Regions from separate parts of the Ochrobactrum quorumnocens genome, predicted to be linked through region 2. Evidence: riboswitches for the same ligand, from Rfam matches in the RefSeq annotation. Region 2 holds a riboswitch; each other region holds the start of a gene.
What was found. A riboswitch is a leader RNA that binds a small molecule or an ion and turns the genes downstream of it on or off. The one in region 2 is predicted to bind cobalamin.
Positions count from the first base shown of each region.

Region 1: it holds a riboswitch for cobalamin, as region 2 does, so the genes downstream of both, nrdH (glutaredoxin-like protein NrdH) here and metE (5-methyltetrahydropteroyltriglutamate--homocysteine S-methyltransferase) in region 2, are expected to answer to the same signal.
Region 3: it holds a riboswitch for cobalamin, as region 2 does, so the genes downstream of both, CES85_RS16215 (CbtB domain-containing protein) here and metE (5-methyltetrahydropteroyltriglutamate--homocysteine S-methyltransferase) in region 2, are expected to answer to the same signal.

Region 1 is NZ_CP022603.1:1,298,005-1,302,219, reverse strand. It holds gene CES85_RS06140 (SDR family oxidoreductase) at 158-988, shown strand; cobalamin riboswitch at 1,089-1,306, shown strand; gene nrdH (glutaredoxin-like protein NrdH) at 1,600-1,821, shown strand; gene nrdI (class Ib ribonucleoside-diphosphate reductase assembly flavoprotein NrdI) at 1,848-2,267, shown strand; gene nrdE (class 1b ribonucleoside-diphosphate reductase subunit alpha) at 2,243-4,215, shown strand, end outside.
Region 2 is NZ_CP022603.1:1,477,351-1,481,565, reverse strand. It holds gene CES85_RS06980 (polysaccharide biosynthesis protein) at 1-1,360, opposite strand, end outside; cobalamin riboswitch at 1,731-2,000, shown strand; gene metE (5-methyltetrahydropteroyltriglutamate--homocysteine S-methyltransferase) at 2,105-4,215, shown strand, end outside.
Region 3 is NZ_CP022604.1:1,379,350-1,383,564, forward strand. It holds gene cobW (cobalamin biosynthesis protein CobW) at 1-1,046, opposite strand, end outside; gene cobU (bifunctional adenosylcobinamide kinase/adenosylcobinamide-phosphate guanylyltransferase) at 1,051-1,584, opposite strand; gene CES85_RS16210 (CbtA family protein) at 1,590-2,315, opposite strand; gene CES85_RS16215 (CbtB domain-containing protein) at 2,404-2,592, opposite strand; cobalamin riboswitch at 2,644-2,882, opposite strand; gene CES85_RS16220 (cobyric acid synthase) at 2,904-4,215, opposite strand, start outside.

The DNA of each region.
Region 1 (4,215 bases), 180 kb from region 2:
CGCCTGACTGTCAATTTATCCCTTCGACCAATGAGGGTAATAACGCTCACGTGAACACATAACTGCTTGCAACAGGCTCTTCTCGGAACGCTGGACGTTACAAGACGGCAACTGTAACTTGGCGTCGTATTTTCATTCAATCGAGCTGGGGCTTGTCATGGAAGTAACAATCATAACAGGAGCATCTGACGGGATTGGAGCTGAGGCTGCGCGTCAGACCGCTATACGCGATGGCAGCAAGGCGGCACTGGTTCTGGCGGCGCGTAATGTCGATAAGTTGCAAGCGCTTGCTGGGGAACTTGATCAGTCGGGCTGCAGGGTTCTGGTGGTGCCGACTGACGTGACTGATCGCAAGGACTGCATTGCTCTGATAGAAAAGACCGCTGCCGTTTTCGGGCAAATTGATACGCTGATCGTCAATGCGGGCATGTCAGCTCACGCCAATTTTGCCGAGATCAAACCGGAAGACTTGCAGTGGATGCATGATCTGATGGAGCTCAATTACTGGGGCAGCATCTGGCCTATCCATGCAGCACTGCCATATCTAGCTAAAACCAAAGGACGCATCGTTGCTGTCTCCTCAGTTGCGGGGCTGATTGGGGTCCCTGGACGCTCAGCCTATAGCGGCACCAAGTTTGCACTTTCCGGGTTTTGTGAGGCGCTGCGATCGGAATTGGAACCGAGCGGCATATCGGTGACAATAATTTATCCCGGTGTGGTGAAAACCGACATCCGCAAGGTTGGTTATGGGGCAAGTGGCTCTGCTCTGGGTGTGAGCGGTGTTCGCGAAGACAATATGATGTCCGTCCAGCAGGCGGTCGAGTTGATGCTCGAGGGAATCAGTCGCCGCAAACGCGAGGTGTTGATGACGCGGCAGATGCGATTTGGTCGGTGGCTGAAGCTGATTGCACCACATCTTGTGGATCGGATGGCGTTGAAGGCTATAAAACCCGAGTTCCGGCCCAAGCCTATCAAACCGAGTGAGTGAAGCCTGATAGATATCCCTGCTATTCACAGGTGCCCCTCATTAAAGCCCATATTTAATTTTTTTGAACCGTCTATCCATTGACGACTTTTTAACTTCGGATACTATATCTTGTGTTCAAGGTTCTTGCGATTCGTGAGAATCAAAAAGCGAAGATGGGAATACGGTGCGTTGCATTCATGATGGATGTGGTTATGCCGTAGCTGCCCCCGCAACTGTAAGCGATGAGCTTTACGTCCATATGCCACTGGTTAAAACCGGGAAGGCGGACCAAAGCGGTGAGTCGTGAGCCAGGAGACCTGCCTTGAACGTGAACGTCCACGGGCGGGGTGTCCGGTTGGTGCGTAATAGAATGTGGCAGCGTTTTGCCATGTCTGTTGCTGCCCCCGAATATCCCCTCCAAAGCTTCGGGGTGACAAGCATGTCGAGTAATTTGAGACCAAACAGTTCCGGTCCGCCCTTTACGGGCTAGTACTTTTGGTTTGCCACTCGGGCGAGCCGCATTTCTCCAGTTTCCGAGTCTTTCTGCACGCATTCGATAATGCGTGAGCGTTATTTTGCGTCTTCATCCCAGTAAGTCGCAACCGATACAACCGATCCCCAGTGAGGAAAAAATGAACGTCACCGTCTATAGCAAGCCCGCCTGCGTCCAGTGCACCGCCACCACTCGCGCACTCGACCGTCAGGGCATTGAATATGATGTCATCGACATTTCCGCCAATGCCGATGCGTACGATCTCGTTCAGGGTCTCGGCTACCGTCAGGTGCCGGTTGTTGTTGTGGGTGAAACCCATTGGGCTGGTTTCCGTCCGGATATGATCAGCTCGCTCGCATAAAGCCCAATCGCTGTCGGGATTTCGCAATGGGCCAGATCGTATATTTTTCCAGTCGTTCAGAGAACACGCATCGTTTTGTGATGCGTCTGGGAATGCGCTCAAAACGCATTCCGCTGGAAAGCTATGAAGACGATGCTGGCTTGTTACGGGTGAATGAGCCGTTTGTGCTCGTAACCCCCACCTATGGCGGCGGCGGTGCGAAAGGCGCTGTTCCCAAGCCGGTCATTCGGTTTCTCAATGATGCCGATAACCGATCCCTCATTCGCGGTGTCATCGCCGCAGGAAACAGCAATTTCGGTGAAGCCTTCGGCCTCGCCGGTAAGATCATTTCTACCAAGTGTCAGGTTCCCTACCTCTATCGTTTCGAGCTTTTGGGAACTGACGAAGACCTTGGCAATGTTAGAGACGGGATGGAACGATTTTGGACACGGCAGACACAACCTTGACCCGTGAGCGCGAGACGGTCGCCTCATCGGAAAAGCAGGAGCCATCGGCGTCGGCAGCAAGCAAGGCAGCAAAGCTGCCTGAAACCGGGCTCGATTATCACGCGCTCAATGCGATGCTGAACCTTTATGACGATGAAGGCAAAATCCAGCTTGAACGCGACCGTCAGGCCGCGCAGCAGTATTTCCTTCAGCACGTCAACCAGAACACGGTGTTCTTTCACAATCTGCGTGAAAAACTCGATTATCTGGTCACCGAAGGCTATTACGAGCGCGAAGTGCTGGACCAGTATTCCTTCAATTTCGTGCGCGATCTCTTCGATCATGCCTATGACAAGAAGTTCCGCTTTCCGACTTTCCTTGGCGCGTTCAAATATTACACCAGCTACACGCTGAAGACCTTTGATGGTCAGCGCTATCTTGAGCGCTATGAAGACCGTGTCTGCATGGTTGCGCTTGCGCTTGCGCGCGGCAATGAACAACATGCGCGTGAAATGGTCGATGAAATCATTGCGGGCCGTTATCAGCCAGCGACGCCGACCTTTCTCAATGCAGGTAAAAAGCAGCGTGGCGAACTCGTCTCGTGCTTCCTTCTGCGTGTTGAAGATAACATGGAATCGATTGGCCGCTCGATCAACTCCGCCTTGCAGCTTTCAAAGCGCGGCGGCGGCGTGGCGCTGAGCCTTACCAATATCCGTGAAGCCGGTGCACCAATCAAGCAGATCCAGAACCAGTCGTCGGGCATCATCCCTGTAATGAAGCTGCTGGAAGACAGTTTCTCTTATGCAAACCAGCTTGGTGCACGTCAGGGTGCAGGCGCCGTTTATCTGAACGCGCATCACCCCGACATCATGCGCTTCCTCGACACCAAGCGCGAAAATGCGGATGAGAAAATCCGCATCAAGACGCTGTCGCTTGGCGTGGTAATCCCGGATATCACCTTTGAACTCGCCAAGAACGATGAGGATATGTATCTCTTCTCGCCGTATGACGTTGAACGCGTCTATGGCGTGCCGATGACGGAAATCTCCGTCACCGAAAAATATCGCGAAATGGTCAATGATGGCCGTATTCGCAAGAAGAAGATCAATGCACGTGACTTCTTCCAAGTTCTGGCGGAAATTCAGTTCGAGTCCGGCTATCCTTACATCATGTTCGAAGACACGGTGAACCGCGCCAACCCGATCGATGGCCGTATCACCATGAGCAATCTTTGCTCGGAAATTCTTCAGGTCAGTGAAGCCAGCGTCTTTAATGATGATCTGTCTTATGAATATCTGGGTAAGGATATTTCCTGCAATCTCGGCTCGCTCAATATCGCAGCAGCCATGGATAGCCCCGATTTTGGCAAGACGATTGAAACATCGATCCGCGCGCTGACGGCTGTTGCCGACATGAGCCACATCGGATCAGTTCCATCTATTGCACGCGGCAATGACGAGAGCCATGCCATTGGCCTTGGTCAGATGAACCTGCACGGCTATCTCGCTCGGGAGCGTATTTATTACGGTTCGGATGAAGGCGTCGATTTCACCAATATCTACTTTTATACGGTGGCTTATCACGCTATCCGAGCTTCTAACCGCCTTGCCATCGAACAGGGCAGCTCGTTCAAGGGCTTTGAGAAGTCAAAATACGCCTCTGGCGAATATTTCGACAAATATACCGATCAGGTCTGGGAGCCTGCGACCGACAAGGTGCGCCAACTCTTTGAAGATGCAGGTATTGCCATCCCGACGCAGGAAGATTGGCAGGAACTGAAGAAGGCCGTCATGGAAGGCGGACTTTATAACCAGAACCTGCAAGCCGTACCGCCGACAGGCTCGATCTCCTACATCAATCATTCGACCTCTTCGATCCATCCGATCGTTTCCAAGATCGAAATTCGTAAGGAAGGCAAGATTGGCCGCGTTTACTACCCGGCTGCTTTCATGACGAATGATAATCTGGA
Region 2 (4,215 bases):
GAACGGAATAGAACGACTTATGTTGGCCCGCCTTTTCAGCGAGTGTTCCGTAGTAATAAACGACAAGTTCCGCCCAGCGCTTTGTCGCGCCCATGACATTCGTTGGCCGTACGGCCTTGTCAGATGAAATCAGCACCATCCGTTCGACATCGGTCGCAAGCGCTGCCGCTGCAACGTTCAGCGTTCCAAACACATTGTTGCTGATACCGACCAGCGGGTTTTGTTCGACAAGCGGCACATGCTTATAGGCCGCGCAATGATAGACCGTATCAACAGCGTGTGTTTGAATTGCTTTTTCAACGCAATGCTGGTTTGCGACTGTGCCAAGCACCGGAATGACAACACAAGGTGCCATCTGACGTAGCTGCCGCTCGATCTGATAAAGTGCAAATTCACTGGATTCAAACAGCACGATACAGCTGGGATTCCACTGTGCAATTGTGCGGCAAAGCTGACTACCTATCGACCCGCCAGCGCCCGTCACCATGATGCGTCGGCCTTCGACAACTTCACGGAGGAGATCGACATCTGGCGGTACAGGCGAGCGCCCAAGCAAATCGTCAATCTCGACATTGCGCAGAGCGCTGACAAGATATTTGCCCGCAGTCAGATCAGCGATTGGGGGCAGAATACGCGTACTGACGGGGAGACGGCCAAGCAGACGCGCAAACTCCTGCCGCTGCTTCTGATCCAGTTCCGGCTCAGAAATGACGACCTGACTAATTCCAAAGTTTTCGATCAGGTTGGGGATCTGAGATACATCATAGACGCGAAGCCCGATAATATCCATTCCACTGAGCTGGCCCGTCGGGTCCACAAAACCGATCACATGTGTATCGCTATGGCTTCTCAGTGCTGTCGCCAGTTGGCGTCCGGGTTCGCCCACGCCAATAATCAGCGCGGTACTTGAATAGACCTTGCTGGTTTCAGCACTGCGTAGAAGCCATTTTGCACCAAAGCGGCTCGCCGAAACAAGGACAGTGCTCAAAAGCCAGTAGAGCAGCGGAACCGAACGCGGCAAACCAGAGCCGCCATAGGATTCCATAAGAAAGACCAGCGCCACCCAGAAGAGCGCCGCGATCGCCGTTGCCTGAAAAATCGGCCAGATGGCCCGTTCGGCGAGATAGCGAATAATCGCTCGATAAAGACCAAAACGAACAAAGACTGGAATAGCCAGAGCCGGAGCGATGGCGATCAGGAAAATCTGCGTCTGCGTTGGGATAAAAACAAAGCCAAGACGCATAACAAAGGCGAGATAGGCACTGAGCAACAACAAAAGGCAGTCGCTCAGCAGAAGTATGATCTGCTTACCGACACGCGGTAACAAAGCCAGTCTTTGCCAGGGATATCTGAAACTCATAGAATATATCCTGCCCCCCTCAAGGCGGAAAACGATCAATCGCCGATGAGGATTCGGCCCAATTCAACTCTTTTTAATCAGTGATATCAGACATCTAAGTTAGATAACTGACAACGAAACCAGCCCAATATTTGCACCGTTAGCACGAGTCACTCATCGGAGCCATATCAATTGAGATTGCACACGCTTACAAAAACTATGCCTACTCCCCTAATTATATGTTGTTATTAGAGTTTTCTTTAATTCTCTATCTAATCTTCCAGTCATCCACCTCCATCTTTAGGCCAATAAAAATCGGCAGCAGGAACTTCAACGTCATAAACATATAAACATTTCTTTATATGATATTGACACAACTCAGAGCTTCCGACAAACTAATGAACGTTATGGTTCTTCCGTCAACCTGTGCGACGGAAGCTAAGAGGGAAACCGGTGCGCGAGCGTTGATCCTCGAAAAGTCTATCGACTTTTCGGATAAGGTCATGCGTGAGGATAAAGATAATCCTGCAAAACCGGTGCTGCCCCCGCAACTGTAAGCGGCGAGCTGAAATCCATCATGCCACTGGAACGAAAGTTTCGGGAAGGCGGATCGAAGCGCTGACCCGCGAGCCAGGAGACCTGCCATGACAAAACAACGTCCACGGGCGGGGTGTCCCGGAGTGTCGCAGGTCTGGTTGCCAAAAGCAGCCTTTTCGCGCACGTCTGTAAACCCGCGCCCCCATCTATATCGGGGTATATATAGCCATGTCACAAACCACCGTCGCTACCGCCACCCTTGGTGTGCCGCGCATCGGCCGTCATCGCGAACTGAAATTTGCACTCGAAGCTTTCTGGGCGGGTAAATCGTCTGAAGCAGAACTGCTCACGATTGCCAGCGCTTTGCGCGCGGCCAATTGGGCCGAACTGCGCGATCACGGCATCACGAAAATTCCATCCAACGACTTCTCCCTTTACGATCATGTGCTCGATACAGCTGTAATGGTCGGCGCCATCCCTGCCCGTTACGGCTGGTCCGGCGGCGACGTATCGCTCCAGACCTATTTCGCCATGGCGCGTGGCAGCGAAGGCAAAACAAGCAACGATTGCGGTTGTGGCAATCAAGAACATGGGCGTGAGAATGGGCACGCACATAGTCATGGTGTGACTGCGCTTGAAATGACCAAGTGGTTCGACACCAATTATCACTACATGGTGCCAGAACTCACCGACGATCAGGAGTTCAGGCTTGTCGCCCGCAAGCCGGTGGAACACTTCCTCGAAGCCAAGGCACTGGGTATCCACACACGTCCAGTTATTCTTGGCCCGGTTACATTCCTGAAGCTGGCTAAATCCACCGCTGAAGGCTTTAATCCTGTAGCCTTGCTGCCAAAGCTGCTGCCGGTTTATGAAGAGTTGCTGCGTGAACTTGCAAATGCCGGTGCCGACTGGGTGCAGATTGACGAACCAGCGCTGGTTCTCGATCTCACCCCAAATGAACAGGCCGCATTTGAACTTGCTTACCAGCGTCTTGCCACAGCTTCCGACGCAAAAATCCTGCTTGCGACCTATTTCGGTGAGCTGGGCCACAATCTCGACACTGCATTGGCTTTGCCGGTCGCAGGTCTTCACGTCGATCTGGTACGCGGCGCAAATCAGCTTAACGACATTGTAGCGAAAGCACGCCCCGATCAGCATCTGTCTCTCGGTGTGATTGACGGCCGCAATATCTGGCGCGCCGATCTCAATGCCATCATCGACCACATTCTGCCCATCGTTGAAAAGCACGGGCTGGAACGCATCGAAATTGCCCCATCCTGCTCGCTCCTGCATGTACCGATTGATCTTGAACTGGAAACCGGACTCGATGCAGAACTTAAAAACTGGCTCGCTTTTGCAGCACAAAAGATCGATGAGATTGCTATCCTCGGACGTGCGCTTTCGTCAGGCAAAAGCACGGTTCTTGCAGAACTGAAAGCCGCAAGTGAGGCCATTGCAGCCCGCCGCACATCGCCAAAGGTCCACAGTCTGGCTGTTGAACAGCGCGTTGCCGCTGTCACGGAAGCTCAAAAGAAGCGCAACAGCGTGTTCACCGAGCGACGCAAAATTCAAAGCGACAAGCTCGGCTTACCCACTTTCCCCACCACGACGATCGGCTCTTTTCCGCAGACCCCTGAAGTGCGCAAAGCACGCGCAGCGGTCAACAAAGGTGAGATCAGCAATGCGCAGTATGAGAGCTTCATCCAGCGCGAAACTGAAGCCGCCATTCGCTGGCAGGAAGAAATCGGCCTCGATGTACTGGTGCATGGCGAGTTCGAGCGTAACGACATGGTTCAGTATTTTGGCGAGCAGCTCTCGGGCTTCGCTTTCACAAAATACGCCTGGGTGCAGAGCTATGGCTCGCGCTATGTCCGCCCTCCGATCATTTTCGGTGACGTTTCCCGTCCTGAGCCGATGACGGTTGACTGGTGGAAATACGCGCAGTCACTGACGGATAAGCCTATGAAGGGCATGTTGACCGGGCCTGTGACGATCCTCAACTGGTCGTTTGTTCGTGATGACATTTCACGCGCCGCAACCTGCCGACAGATCGCGCTCGCCATCCGTGACGAAGTGAGCGATCTGGAAGATGCGGGTGCCACCATGATCCAGATCGACGAGGCCGCCTTGCGCGAAGGCTTGCCGCTGCGTCGCACTGACTGGTCGACCTACCTCGATTGGGCTGTCGAAAGCTTCCGTCTGTGTTCAAGCGGTGTGGCCGACCAAACACAGATCCATACCCACATGTGCTATTCGGAGTTCAATGACATCATCGATGCCATTGCTCATATGGATGCCGACGTGATTTCGATTGAAACTTCACGCTCACGCATGGAGCT
Region 3 (4,215 bases), on a different replicon from region 2:
GCGGCGTCTTTCACCGCTTCGGCAATTGCCACTTCATCAATGTCATGTAGACCGATGACGACGAGGCGCGTTTTGCGCTCCTCGCCAGCACCCCATGGGCGATCGAAATAATGTTCGATACGCGGACCAACCGCCTGCACAACCAAACGCATCGGCTTGCCCGGTACATCGACAAAGCCCTTAAGACGCAGAACATCGTGATCGGCGATGACAGTCTTTAGCTTTTCTGCAAAAGCCTTTGGATCGGCAACCGATCCGGCCTCAACAATAAAGCTCTCGAACTCATCGTGATCATGCTCATGACCATCAGCATGATGGATTTCATGATGCGATTTGCGATTGGCAATATCGTCTTCCGTGCCCACACCAAGACCGAGCAGTACATCGGCACCGAGCTTGCCGAAACTTGCAGGCACCATGTTGACGCGGCGCGATGAACGCTCTGCCACATCGGCTTTCACCTGATCAAGCTTAGCCGCATCGATAAGATCAGACTTATTTAGAACGATGAGGTCAGCCGCATGAATCTGGTCCTCAAAAAGTTCCTCTAAAGGGCTTTCATGATCAAGAGATTCGTCCGCCGCACGCTGCGCATCGACCTTGTCGTGATCGTCAGCAAAACGACCTTCGGCAACGGCTGCAGCATCAATCACAGTCACCACACCATCGACTGTAACCTGTGTCTTGATTTCCGGCCAGTTGAAGGCTGCGACCAACGGCTGCGGCAGGGCAAGACCCGAAGTTTCAATGACGATATGATCAGGACGATCTGCACGATCCAAAAGCTTGGTCATTGTTGGGATAAAATCGTCTGCCACGGTGCAGCAGATGCAGCCATTGTTCAGCTCAATGATATCTTCCTCGCGGCAAGTCTCGATGCCGCAACCTTTCAAAATACCGCCATCAACGCCCAGATCACCAAACTCATTGATAATGAGCGCAATCCGCTTGCCATTGGCATTTTCCAACAGGTTGCGGATCATCGTTGTCTTGCCAGAACCTAAGAATCCCGTGATCACGGTTGCCGGTATCTTCTGACCATGCATCGAATTATCCCTTCATTTTGAGCGGCAATCCTGCCGCCAGAAAATAAACTTCATCTGCCGCTGTAGCCACCGCCTGATGCAAAAAACCGACATGGTCGCGAAATTCCCGCGCCATACGATTTTCCGGCACAATGCCCAGCCCTACCTCATTGGAGACGAAAGCAACCGGGCCGGAAAGCTTTGGTAGTGTGGCAACGAGAACATCAGTTGCATTCGCGATGTCCTGCTCTGCCATCATCAGGTTGGTGATCCAGAGCGTCAGGCAATCAACCAGCACGAAGCGGTCATTACCTGTATGTTTTTCAAGAGCGCCCACAAGATCAAGCGGCTCTTCTTGCGTTTGCCATTGCGGACCGCGCCGGTCGCGATGCGTTACGATACGGCTTTCCATTTCAGAATCGAACGCACGTCCTGTCGCCAGATAAACAGGCTGAAGCCCGGACGTCTCGACCATTGTCTCCGCAAACGACGATTTTCCTGAGCGGGCTCCGCCAAGAACGAATGTGATTTTCGCATTTTCATTTCCGGGCGAAGCCATGTTTATCAGCCTTCGACTTCCGATTTTGCGTAAGTCTGAATGAACCAGCCAAGTGCCAGGCCGATTACCGCCCACATGAAGAGATTGGTCGCAAGAGACGCGACAGCATATTGCGAGGCAAGCAGCGATGGAATTGGCGAGGAAATATCTTCAGGATGCGGCGCGCCGTAAAGATGCGGCGCAACGATCAGAACCAGACCAAGGATCTTGGAAATGACCTCGCCGCGAAGAACCAGCAAATAAATGCCGACACCGCTCAGAACGACTGTTGAAAGCCACCAGAGCTGACGTTGCGCCAAATCTGCAGCAGGCATAGCCGGCAATTCCGGCGAAAGCCCAAGAGCTGGCAGAAATGCGATCGCAAAGAAACCGGCCATCCCCCAGAAAATGCCGTTTTGCGGCGTGATACGTCGGCCAAGCAGCAATGCAACACCGCCAAGCAACAGCGCAAAGCCTGCGCCCGCGACAAGATTGGCAAGAACCGTGTTGCCGAGACGGCCAAATGGCAGTTCGGCTCCAGCTTCTTCGCCTTCGCTGGCTGCAGGCGCAGCAGCAGCATGATCATGTGGCGCGGCAGCTTCCACATCACCATGGCTATGACCGCCACCGGCGTCTTCATAGGTTTCCGCCTGAATGATCAGCGGCACAGTCTTTAGATACATCGCAGGCGTGACCAAAAGCCCAGCCAAAAGGCCCGCAGCAAGCGTAGCCAACAAATAACGGATCAACATTTCATACCCTCAACAGCAATTTCGCTCAGATGGCCGTCCACCATCGAGCGTTTCAATGCACCAAATCGTACAAGCTTGATCGAGCAGCTTAGTGGCAGGGAAAGCCGTAGGAATGACGCGTGTCATGCGCCGAATCATGCAGCGTATCTGAATGCGCAAGACCGACGCCGTAGATCAGGAACGCGCCGAGCATAAGCGACACCACCGCCGTACCAAGACGAGCAGCAAGGGGTAGAGGGAGGGTAGTTGAAAGTGAATTTTCTTTACGCGCAGCCATGACAACCTCCGTGCAGGCAGCTGGGAAAACCTCCCATGGGGTACGGACACAATGTCCTTCACGCAGCAGGCAGGTCTCCTGGCTCACGGGTCGTAAGGAGTGAAGCACCTTCCCAGAAACCAGTCGATGGTTTCCAGTGGTTGCCGGTTGCCCGGCCTGCCTCATCCCTCTCCGTTCTACAGTCGCGGGGTCGGCTGCGATAAAGACGCCCGATATGGGTCCGTCCGTCGCATTCCCTTTTGGTATTGCCGAGATTCGTCCCGGCAAAAACCTATTGCGTAAAAGGACACTAGGCTTTCGCTATGACGGCGTCAATCGAGTGCGAACAGCCCATCGATATCGAGACACCGCTCCAATCCGTCGGCCAGCTCATCAAGTGCTGCTTCTATGCTCGCGCGATAGTTTATGCCCGAACCACTGACGCCGAGAGAAGCCAGAAACTGGTGTCTGTATGCATCGGCACCGAACACACCATGCAGATAAGTGCCCATGATCCGGCCATTCGCTGATACCGCTCCGTCATCATGGTCATCTATCCGGGCAAACGGTCGAATAATATCTGCGCTCCCCGTGCTGCTTATGCTGCGGCCTATATGGATTTCGTAACCTTCAAGGGCTGTATCAAAAAGCATCGAGCGAGCCGCGACATTGCGCACTACTTTTTCCGGCTCCATGACCGTCTCAACATCGAGCAATCCAAGCCCTTCAATCTCGCGAACCTGCCCTTCGATACCGTCAGGATCACTGATGCGGCTTCCAAGCATCTGAAATCCGCCACAAATACCAAGAACATACCCCCCGCGTCGCACATGAGCATGAAGATCATGCTCCCAACCGTTTTCTCGGAAGGCAATCAAATCGGCTATCGTGGACTTTGTTCCCGGCAGAACGACAAGGCCTGCGTCATTGGGCAAAGGCTGACCAGGCGGAACCATGACAACTTCAACCTGTGCTTCCGCCTTAAGTGGGTCAAGATCATCGAAGTTGGCGATACGCGGCAGCATTGGCACTGCTACTTTCAGCGCCTGGGCATCACCGCGCGTTGCCCGTTCCAGCACGACCGAATCTTCTGCTGGCAAACGCGACACTGCTTTGAGCCACGGGACAACGCCGAAAGAACGCCAACCGGTAAAGTCTGTGATCGCAGTCAAGCCATCATCGAACAGCGAAATATCACCGCGAAACTTATTGATGAGAAACCCACGCACCATCGCACGGTCTTCTTCTGACAAAATTGTGTGCGTGCCGACCAGTGAGGCAATCACCCCGCCCCGGTCAATGTCACCCACCAGCACTACCGGCACATTGGCTTGCGTCGCAAAGCCCATATTGGCGATGTCACCAGCGCGCAAATTGATCTCGGCAGGCGAACCGGCCCCTTCGATCAGCACAAGATCAGCACCGTCGCTGACCTTTGCGAAAGATTCCATCACCGCCGCCATTAGTTGCGGCTTCAACTGTTGATAATAGCGGCCGCGTGCCTCGCCCCGCACCCGCCCCTGAACAATCACCTGACTGCCCATATCGGTCTGCGGTTTCAAAAGAACCGGGTTCATGTGAAAAGATGATGGTACACCGCAGGCCAATGCCTGCAGCCACTGTGCGCGGCCAATTTCGCCGCCA